3 regions of the Rubrobacter tropicus genome follow, and region 3 is predicted to be linked to each of the others. Evidence: riboswitches for the same ligand, from Rfam matches in the RefSeq annotation. Region 3 holds a riboswitch; each other region holds the start of a gene.
What was found. Region 3 has a riboswitch for cyclic di-GMP ahead of GBA63_RS09625 (S8 family peptidase). Riboswitches for the same ligand answer to the same signal wherever they lie in the genome.
Positions count from the first base shown of each region.

Region 1: another riboswitch for cyclic di-GMP. It lies ahead of GBA63_RS03185 (glycoside hydrolase family 5 protein); the one in region 3 lies ahead of GBA63_RS09625 (S8 family peptidase).
Region 2: another riboswitch for cyclic di-GMP. It lies ahead of GBA63_RS01525 (response regulator); the one in region 3 lies ahead of GBA63_RS09625 (S8 family peptidase).

Region 1 covers NZ_CP045119.1:682,572-685,844, reverse strand. The annotation lists gene GBA63_RS03195 (HD domain-containing protein) at 1-670, shown strand, start outside; tRNA gene GBA63_RS03190 (tRNA-Lys) at 1,043-1,115, shown strand; cyclic di-GMP riboswitch class I at 1,318-1,397, shown strand; gene GBA63_RS03185 (glycoside hydrolase family 5 protein) at 1,416-2,750, shown strand.
Region 2 covers NZ_CP045119.1:340,718-343,990, reverse strand. The annotation lists gene GBA63_RS01530 (aminotransferase class I/II-fold pyridoxal phosphate-dependent enzyme) at 1-1,533, opposite strand, end outside; cyclic di-GMP riboswitch class I at 1,788-1,868, shown strand; gene GBA63_RS01525 (response regulator) at 1,928-3,273, shown strand, end outside.
Region 3 covers NZ_CP045119.1:1,935,133-1,938,405, reverse strand. The annotation lists gene GBA63_RS09625 (S8 family peptidase) at 144-1,724, opposite strand; cyclic di-GMP riboswitch class I at 1,828-1,906, opposite strand; gene GBA63_RS09620 (acyl-CoA mutase large subunit family protein) at 2,107-3,273, opposite strand, start outside.

The DNA of each region.
Region 1 (3,273 bases), 1.3 Mb from region 3:
CGTCCTCTCCCTGGATGAGGAGAGCGCGGGATGCCTGCAGTCCCTCGTCTTTTCCAGGTACCTGATCCACCACAACGTCTACGGCCACCATGCCCTCCGCATCCCGACGGTGATGTTCCAACGCGCCGTCCAGGACGCCGTTCAGGACGAGATAGTTACCTTCGACAAGCTCTCCGAACAGGACGACGCGGGCGCCTTCGTGCTGCTGGAGGACTCGGCCGAGGCCGAGAGCTCCACGTCGGTCCTGATGAACCGCCTCGCCGAGCGAAAGCCCTACCACCTCGCCCTGCAGTTCGACGAGCGCCATCCGGGCTACGACCCCCTGATACGCCTCCGCGACGACGCCTCCTGGCGACGCCGGGTCGAGGAGGCCTGGTCCCGCTACCTCACCCGCTACCGCAAGGGCGTCGCCGGCCCCTTCGACATCCTCATAGACCTCCCCAGGCGCCAGGACTTCTCCGTCGACCTGCGCCTGATCCGCCACCTCCCCCTCCCCGGCGAACGCAACCCCGTCGGCTGGCGAAGCCTCTCCGGCATGTCCGGGGACGACCTTACCCGCTTCCACGCCCCCCTCCGCCGCGTAACCATAGCCACCGCGACCGAAAACCTCGCGACCTCGGTGAAACGCCACGCCGAAGAGCTCTTCACCATCGCAAGGGAAGTCGGATAAACAGCGTTTCAGCCTGTCAGCACGCTCCGGCCTTGCGGCCTCCGCTTTCGGCATCTCAGCATTTCAGAGGTTGCTCTGGCACCACCCGGGCGAGCAGAGGATTTCTGGTCCGGCTGAAGCGCTGAGAGCCGCCGAAGGCGGCGTGCTGACCGGCTGAAATGCTGACAGGCTGAACTGCTGACCAGCTCATAAAAAAAGGGCCGGCGTTCACAGAAGGGAAGCCCCTTTTCCGGCCCTTAGCGGCCCGTAGAAGAACCGCTAGGATGATACAAAGATTATAAACACACGGCCAGGGTCCGCGCAAGCCTCGACAACAAAACTTAACCTTCGACCCTGGCCATCCCGATCGGCGATGCTATAATCCCCGCGCACGGGCCGCTAGCTCAATTGGCAGAGCAAAAGACTCTTAATCTTTAGGTTCCAGGTTCGAGTCCTGGGCGGCTCACTCCAAGAATGCCCCGTCTTGCGGGCAGGACACGGCAGCGGGAAGAGCCCCCGGTGGACCGCCGGGGGCTCCCTACTGCAACGGGTGCTTTCGCCAGACCTTCTCGGTCCCACGGGCCGCTTCGCTGACCTGGCGCTTCGTCCATCTCGGACAAACCTCGCCGTCTTGACACCCCTTGTTCACATGTATACATTTGCCTCCTGCTGCGCAAGGGCGACCCCGTCGTGAGGCGGGCAGGCAAAGCCACGGGCCTATCCGCGGATAGGCGGCCGGGCCACCGAACAGAAGAGGGGGGAATAGGTGCGGTCCGTTGGCGATTCTTCGAGGGTGCCTGCCGTCGGAACCCTGAGCCGCAGGGGATTTATCAGGCGGCTGGCGCTTGCGGGGGCGGGGACGACCGCCCTGGGCGTCGTTGGCGGCGGTCCCTCGCGGGCGCACACGGGAGACCCGGAGCATGGTGGGTATCAGGATGCGGTCACCCACCTGGCCCTCGACGAGCTCAAGATCTTCACCTCCTGGCTACGGGGTGCCCGGGGCTACATAGGCGAGGTCGGCTTCCCGCAGAACACGACTAGGAGCCGCGAAGAGTTCGCCCCCGACGAGGAGCGGTGGGCCCGACTGGGCGAGGCGTGGTACTCCCACGCCGACGCGAAGGGCCTGTGGGTGACCGCGCAGGAGTGCTCGGAGCGCTACAACGATACCCACGACGGCGGCTACTTCGCCTCCCTGTGGATGAGCGTGGGCGAGGGGGCGGGCGGCCCCAACCCCATAGCCGTCGCAAAACCCGGCTACCAGGCCGCGCTCGTGAAGCGGCACCTGGACGTGCCAGGGGCGTGGCGCGGCGTCAACTTCTCGGGCGGGCAGCGGTGGGAAGAGGGCACCCACTCCAACAGGGCACCAGGCGTCTACGGCGAAGATTACTGGTACCCGACCGTCAACCCCACCCCCTCGGACCCGGCGGTCAACGGCGGGATGAACTCCTTCGGATACCTGCGCTCCGAGGGGGTGGGGATCGTCAGGATCGGGTTCCGGTGGGAGCGCCTGCAGCCGGTGCTCGGGGGCGGCCTGAAGACGGCCGAGCTCGCGCGGCTGAAGCGCTCGGTCCGCAACGCCGGGGCGGCGGGCCTCAAGGTCGTGCTCGACTGCCACAACTACGGCGGCTACTGGACGGCGGCCATCGGCGGCCACGACGGCACCGGCAAACAGGCCCTCAACTCCCCCCGCTGCACGGTGGGCCACTTCAGGGACCTGTGGAAAAGGCTCTCCGCCCAGTTCGGCTCGGACCCGACGGTCATCGTGTACGACCTGATGAACGAGCCCAACGGCAAGAAGGGCATCGTCCCGGCCCGCGGAAAGACCCAGGGCCAGACGTGGGAGGCGATCACCCGCTCCGTCGTCTCCGATATCCGCGGGCGCGGAGACAGGACCACGATCGCCGTCACCACCTACAGGGCCAGCGTGGACGAGTGCGTGGACCACCACCCCAACGGACCCTGGATCCCCACCAGCATACCCAACGTCCGCTACACGGCCCACCAGTACTTCGACTACTACTCGGGGTCCGGCACCGGCGGCGGCAACTACGTGCGCTCCTACGAGGACGAGAACGCCCACTACGCCGCGAAGGGTTACTAGAGCAGATTGCAGGGAGGTTGGACCTCCCTGCAATCGCCGTCAGCTTTCAGCGATCAGCTTTCGGCTGCCTTTTCTTTGGCCGATGGCTGACGGCCGATAGCCGATAGCCGATAGCCGATAGCCGATAGCCGATAGCGCGGGTTGCGGTGGTTCAATACCACCGCAACCCGCTTTAGAAGCGCCCGCCGTCGGACTCGGTGGCGACAGTGGTCTACCCAGAGCGCCAGGCCGGGACCAGGGAAAATGACCGGGAACGTGCCGTAACCTCCGGCCCACCCCTCGCAGGATCGGCCCGATCCCGGATTATAGTAACGTTAAGTTTTGTTAACCGGGGCTTGCGTGGCCGACGAGCCGCGCCGCGGACCTCCGCGTCGGCCCAACGATAAGGGCTGCCGGCATGTAAACGAGTAACGTCCGGGCAACCTGTCAGGAGAGGTTACTGCGACCGACCCGGTTCGAACTCCCGGTCTATGGGCATCAGACAATTACTCTTACAAGCGTTCAAGACAAGGGGCGACACGTT
Region 2 (3,273 bases), 1.6 Mb from region 3:
GTCCACGGAGAAAGCGGCGCTGCAGTCCGGACGGAGGGCCGCGTGGCTCTGCTCCGCCGTAAGCTCTATGTCTTGCGGGTAGTGGTTGCGTCCACGGACGATGATGAGGTCGTTGAGCCGCCCCGTGATGAAGAGCTCCCCGTGGTGCAAGAACCCCAGGTCGCCGGTCCGCAAGAAGGTCCCTTCGCCCGTATCCGCCAGGTAAGCCCCGAACGTGTCCTTCGTCTCCTCGGGCCGCCCCCAGTACCCTTGGGCGACGCTGGGACCCGACACCCACACCTCTCCCACGCGGTCGGGCGGGCAGACGGTCAGGGTTTTGGGATCGACCACGACGATCTCCTGGTCGGCCGGAGCGCGCCCGCAGCCCACGATCGAACGCTGGCCTCCATCCGACGCGGCGACGGCCACCCGATCCCGCTCGAGCTCAGCCCCTTCGAGGGGGAGCACCACGGGCGGATCTTGCCTCCTTCCCCCCGACACGAACACGGTCGCCTCCGCGAGGCCGTAGGCCGGGTAGAACGCCTCCCATCGAAAACCGCAGGGCGCGAAGGCCTCCGCGAACCGCTCCAGGGTCTCCCGCCGGATGGGCTCGGCCCCGCTGAAGGCCAACTTCCAGCCGCTGAGGTCCAGGGTCGCCCGCTCTTCGGGGGTGATCACACGGGCGCAGAGGTCGTAGGCAAAGTTGGGCGCGCCGGCGCTGTCGGCCCCCGTACGGGAGATGGCCCGCAGCCAGCCAAGGGGTCGCTGCATAAAGGAGGCGGGCGGCATGAGGGTGGCCGGGAAGCCCCCGTAGAGCGGCTGCAGTATCCCGACGATCAGCCCCATATCGTGGTAGGGGGGCAGCCAACTCACCATGTGGCTGCCCGCCGAGTGCCCGAAACCGTGGTAGATCAGGGCCAGGTTGTGCAGCAGGTTGCCGTGGGTGACCATTACTCCTTTGGGCGAGGAAGTAGAACCCGACGTGTACTGCAGAAAAGCAAGCGTATCGGCGTCCACCTCGGGCCGGCGCCACGCTTCGGCCCGGTCTTCGCCGTCGTCGGTGGACAGCCAACGCAGCGACCTCATCTCCGGGGCGTGCGCGAGCCGCTTCTCCAGGTTGGACAGGACGGGAGAGGGGGCAAGCGCCACGGTCGCGCCCGAGTCCGTGGCGATGGAGCGCAGCCTGGATATGGGGCGGTTGAGCCGCGGCGGGTAGGCGGGCACGGCCACCACCCCGGCGTACAGGCAACCGAGGAACGCGGCGGCGTAGTCAAGGCCAGGGGGGTAGAACAGGAGGACACGCTCCCCGGTCTCGACCCCCAGAGCTTGCAGCCTCGCGGCCACGTCCCGGGCCCGCCCGTCCAAACCCGCGTAATCCACGAAGTCCCCCGCGGATTCCCCATCCTCCAGGAACATGAAAGCTTGGTCCCTGGCCTGGTGCGACGCCCTGTGCACGAGCAGATCTATCAGGGTGTCGGGCTCGACCTCGTCGTCGGGAAAGGGCGGGCGGAGGTCGTCGGGCACCTCTTGACGGCCGCCTTTGTGCAGCACCATGTTCCCCCTCCAGGATAGTTTGTCCGCGTCACGCGAGCGCTGCCGCGGCGTACAGCAAGCGGCCCCCGCTTCCCGCACGCGCGGCCTTTCGCATGAAGAATAGCACGAGCCTTTCGGGAGGATGCTTGCCGCGTTCACGTAACCGGCCACTTACCGTGCGAACCAAGCTACTTGGCGTACCATGACCCCATGTCGCCACAAACACCCGCGTGTCGCACGGCGCGACCCCCGGCCACGATGTACAATGTCGGGCGTCCTGGAAAAGGTAAACCCGCCGCGAGGCGGGGGCACAAAGCCACGGACCTCACTCACGGGGAGGCAGCCGGGCCGCCGAAGGAGAGATAGAGTCTATGCCGTCCTTCTTTCTCGGAGCCGAAGGGCGCCCGACTCAAGCATGATCAGCGCGTGGAAGAGTGAGGGGGGGCGGTCGCGGGCGTGGCTCGTCTACCTGATCGTGGGCGCTCTCGCGACGGTCGCGTACTTTTTCCTCCCGTCACCGGCCGCGCAGGACACCCTCCGCCCGCTCTTCAACCTGGCGGCGCTGGGGGCGTTCGTGGCCGGCATCCTCATGCACCGGCCGAAGCGTCCGCTGCCCTGGTACCTCTTCACCCTCGGCACGCTGTTCTTCGTCCTCGGCATCGTGACGTTCGTCTACTACGAGGTCACCCTGGGGAGGACCCCGTTTCCTTCCCTGGCCGACGCGTTGCTCATCGCCAGCTACCCTTGCGCGGCCGGCGCCCTGCTGCTTTTCCAGCAGCGCAGGTTCGTTCGCGACAGGGCCAGCGTCATCGATCCCATAATCGTCGCCGTGGGCGTGGGGGTTATCGCGTGGGTCTTCTTGATGCGGCCGTTCTTCGAGGACCAGTCGCTCACCCGGCTCGAGCAACTCGTCTCCGTGACCTACCCGCTCATGGACGTTCTGCTGCTCGCCTTCGTGGTGCGGATGTTGCTCGTCTCCGGCGAACGCCCGTTCGCCTACTACCCGCTGGTCGCGGGTGTGTCGTGCACGCTGGCTTTCGACGCCGCCTACACCGTGTCGACGCTGGCGGGCACCTACGAAACCGGAACCCCGGTCGACGCCCTCGAGATGCTCTTCCTGGTTTTTCTGGGTACCGCCGCGTTGCACCCGTCGATGGTGGATCTCTCCGACGGCGTCGCGCCGGATCCCGAGACCAGGCTCACGCGTCGACGCCTCGCGCTACTCGCGGCGGCCTCCCTGACGGCCCCCGGGCTGCTCGCGGTCCAGGCGGCGCGGGGGGCGCCGCTGAGCGTGCCCGTGATCGCGGGGGGCTCGGTCGTGCTTTTTTTGCTGGTGCTGTTCCGCATGATGGGCCTCATGCGCAACAACGAGCGGGCCGCGGCGGAGATCCGCCACCTCAACGAGGGACTCGAAGAACGGGTCGAGGAACGTACCTCGCAGCTAGAAGCCGTCATCGACGAGCTGAAGGTGGCCAGAAACGAGGCCGAGGCGGCCAACAAGGCCAAGAGCGAGTTTCTGGCGAACATGTCCCACGAGATTCGCACCCCCATGAACGGCGTCATAGGCATGACCGAGCTCCTCCTGGACACGCCGCTCGACGCGGAGCAGCGCGAGTACACCGAGACGGTGAGGGCGTCGACCGAGAACCTGCTGGTCATCATCAACGACATCCTGGACTTCTCCAAGATCGAGGCCGGGAGCATGGACTTCGAGAAGCTCGACTTCGACCTGGAGGCCACGGTCGGGGAGACAATGAGCTT
Region 3 (3,273 bases):
GAAAGCCCCCATTTCCGGCCAATACTACCATAAGCCCTCCCCCAAACCGTCCATCTTTGCGGCCCGACAACCGAGCGCAGAGAAGCGGGAGCCGGGACTCACTGTGCCCCGGCTCCCGCGCGCTGGTTTGGCCCCGGCCGGTCTTACCTGACTACCTTGAAGCCCCAGCTGGAGGAGGTGGTGTTGCCGGCCGTGTCCTTGGCGACGATCCTGACGCTGTGGTTGCCGTAAGAGAGCGTCGGGGTAGTGTAGATGAGCCGGTCCACACCCGCGTAGTAGGTGAACCCGCCCCGCGCCGAACCATCTACGTAGAGCTGTATGTTGCCCTTCTGGAGATCGGTCTTGTTGTCCTTGACGGTCGCCGTGATCTTGGGCGTGCGGTCCCGGATGCTGCTAGCAGGCACCGGGCGCTTCTCCGTTACGGTCGGCTTCGTCGTGTCCGCGTTCTCCGTCACCGAGCGCAGGGCGTTGATCCTGCCGTTCGTCGCGACCTTGCCCTGGAGGCTCGCCTTGTTGTCGACGTACTGCAGGAGCTGGGCCTTGATCTGGGCGTCGTCCAGGCCGGGCTCCCGGCTCTTGATGAGCGCCGCGACGCCGGCGACGTGGGGTGTCGCCATCGAGGTGCCGCTGTACCTGCCGTAGCTGTTGCCCGGCAGCGTGCTCAGGATACCGACGCCGGGCGCCGCAAGGTCCACGCTGGTCGCCCCAAAGTTGGAGAACGAAGCGAGGGCGTCGGTGTCGTCGGTGGCGGCCACGGAGACGACGTTCGGGACTTCGTAGTTGGAGGGATAGTGCGGCGTGGCGTCGTTGTTGTCGCCGACCCCGTCGGAGCCACCGTTGCCGGCCGCGGCTATGAAGATGTGTCCCGCGGCGTCGGCCCTGGCGATGGCGTCGCGCAGCGCCTGGCTGTAGCCACCGCCGCCCCAGGAGTTGTTGGAGATGTCCATGCCCTCGGCGACCGCGTAGTTGATGGCCTCTACGGCATCGGAGGTGTAGCCACCGTTCGCGCCGAGGAACTTGAGGGAGGCGACCTGCGCCCGCCAGTTGACGCCCGTGATCCCGACCCCGTTGTTGCCGGTGGCGGCTATGGTGCCCGCGACGTGCGTGCCGTGCTCGTCGCCGTTGCCGGTTATGGGGTCGGGGTCGTAGACGCTCGCGTCGTCGTTGGCGAAGTCGTAACCGTTGACGTCGTCCACGTAACCGTTGCCGTCGTCGTCGACGTTGTTACCGGCTATCTCGCCGGTGTTCGTCCACAGGTTGCCCCTGAGGTCCTGGTGGTTCGTGTCTATGCCCTCGTCGATCACGGCAACGACGGTGTCCTGGCTGCCCGTGGCCGTGTTCCACACCTCCGGCGCGTCCACGTCGGCGTCGGAAGTCCCGCCGGTCTGCCCGGTGTTGTTGAGGCCCCAAAGGTTGTTGAACTGGGGATCGTTCGGGACCGCGGCCGGCTGGAGCTTGAAGTTCGGCTCGGCGTAAGCGACGTCGGGAGAGTTTTCGTAGGCCCGCACCGCCTCGTTCACGGTCAGGTCGCGCGGCAGGTCCACGACGTTCACATCGCTGCGAGGAAGGTCTTCTTCGATAGTGGCCCCCGTCTCCCGGTTCAGGTCGCGGAGGTCCGCCTGGGAGGCCGGCTGTTCGAGGCCGACGATGATCTCACCCGGCGCGAACTGCCGGGCGGAACCCTCCTGGTAGGTAGGATCCTCCTCCCGAACGGGCTGGGTCATGGCCTCCTGGGTAGCCCCTTGAAGGCTAATAAACACAAGAAGCGCGGCCGTGGAAGCCCCGGCCAACAAGCTTGTTCTACGGATCAAAGACATTGAACCCTCCTTCGGCGACCCGGCGCCCTCTCAGCAAGAGGCCCGTGGCTTTGCGTCCCCGCCTCGCGACGGGTTTGCCTTTTTCGTAAGCCTTGCCAGTTTACCCGGCGGGCACCCCGGCAAACGTGAAGGGCTCCACGTTGTGTACGATTCTATCGGAAAGGCCTCTAAGGCGGATCGCGGTGGCAATGCCACCGCGATCCGCGCGGTCGGCTTTTTGCTCTTGCTGAGAGCTGAGAGCTGAAAGCCGATCGCCCTGCAAGGAGGTTCGACCTCCTTGCAAACCGCTTCAGGGTTTATATTGGCCGAAGATCCCGCGTAAAGTGTCGGAGACTTCGCCGAGGGTGGCGAGCTCTGACAATGCTTCCCGCATAGGATAGAGGAGGTTCTCGTCGCCCTCGGCCGCCGCCTTCAGTCGCGCGAGCGCGCGGTCCACGGCGGCGTTGTCGCGGGCCTCCTTGAGTTCGGCGAGGCGGGCGGATTGGGTATCGCGGATCGACTCGTCCACGGTGTGGAGGTCCATCTCCGGGTCCTCGTCGCCGGCGTGGCGGTTCACGCCGACTATGATTCGCTCCCCCTTCTCCACCTCGCGCTGGTAGCGGAAGGCCGCGTCTTCGATCTCCGCCTGCATGAAACGCTCTTCTATGGCCTTGACCGAACCGCCCATCTCGTCGATCCGGCCGATGTACTCCCAGGCTTCCTCCTCCACGGCGTCGGTCAGCGACTCGACGAAGTACGAGCCGGCCAGGGGGTCCGCGGTGTCGGTGAGGCCGCCCTCGTTGGCCAGGATCTGCTGGGTTCTGAGCGCTATGCGGGCGCTCCGCTCGGTCGGCAGGGCGAGCGCTTCATCGAAGGCGTTGGTGTGAAGGCTCTGGGTGCCGCCGAGCACGGCCGAGAGTGCCTGAACCGTCGTTCGCACTATGTTGTTCTCGGCCTGCTGGGCGGTGAGCGAGGAGCCTGCGGTCTGCGTGTGGAAGCGGAGCTTCAGGCTCCTCTCGTCGGTCGCGCCGAAGCGGTCGCGCATGATCCTGGCCCACATCCTCCTCGCCGCCCGGTACTTGGCGACTTCCTGAAAGAGGTCGTTGTGGGCGTTGAAGAAGAACGAGAGCCGCGGGGCGAACTCGTCGACTTCGAGCCCCGCTTTGGTCGCCGCCTCGACGTAGGCGATGGCGTTGGAGAGGGTGAAGGCGAGCTCCTGGACGGCCGTGGATCCCGCCTCGCGGATGTGGTAGCCGGAGATCGAGATCGTGTTCCAGCGCGGAAGCTCCTTCGCGCAGTACGCGAACATGTCGGTCGTGATCCTCATGGAAGGAGCCGGCGGGTAGATGTACGTCCCGCGCGCCAGGTACTCCTTCAGGACGTCGTTCTGGGTGGTGCCGGTTACCTGCTCGGGCCTCGCGCCCTGTTCTTCGGCGACGAGCGAGTAGAGGAGCAGCAGGGTCGAGGCCGTGGCGTT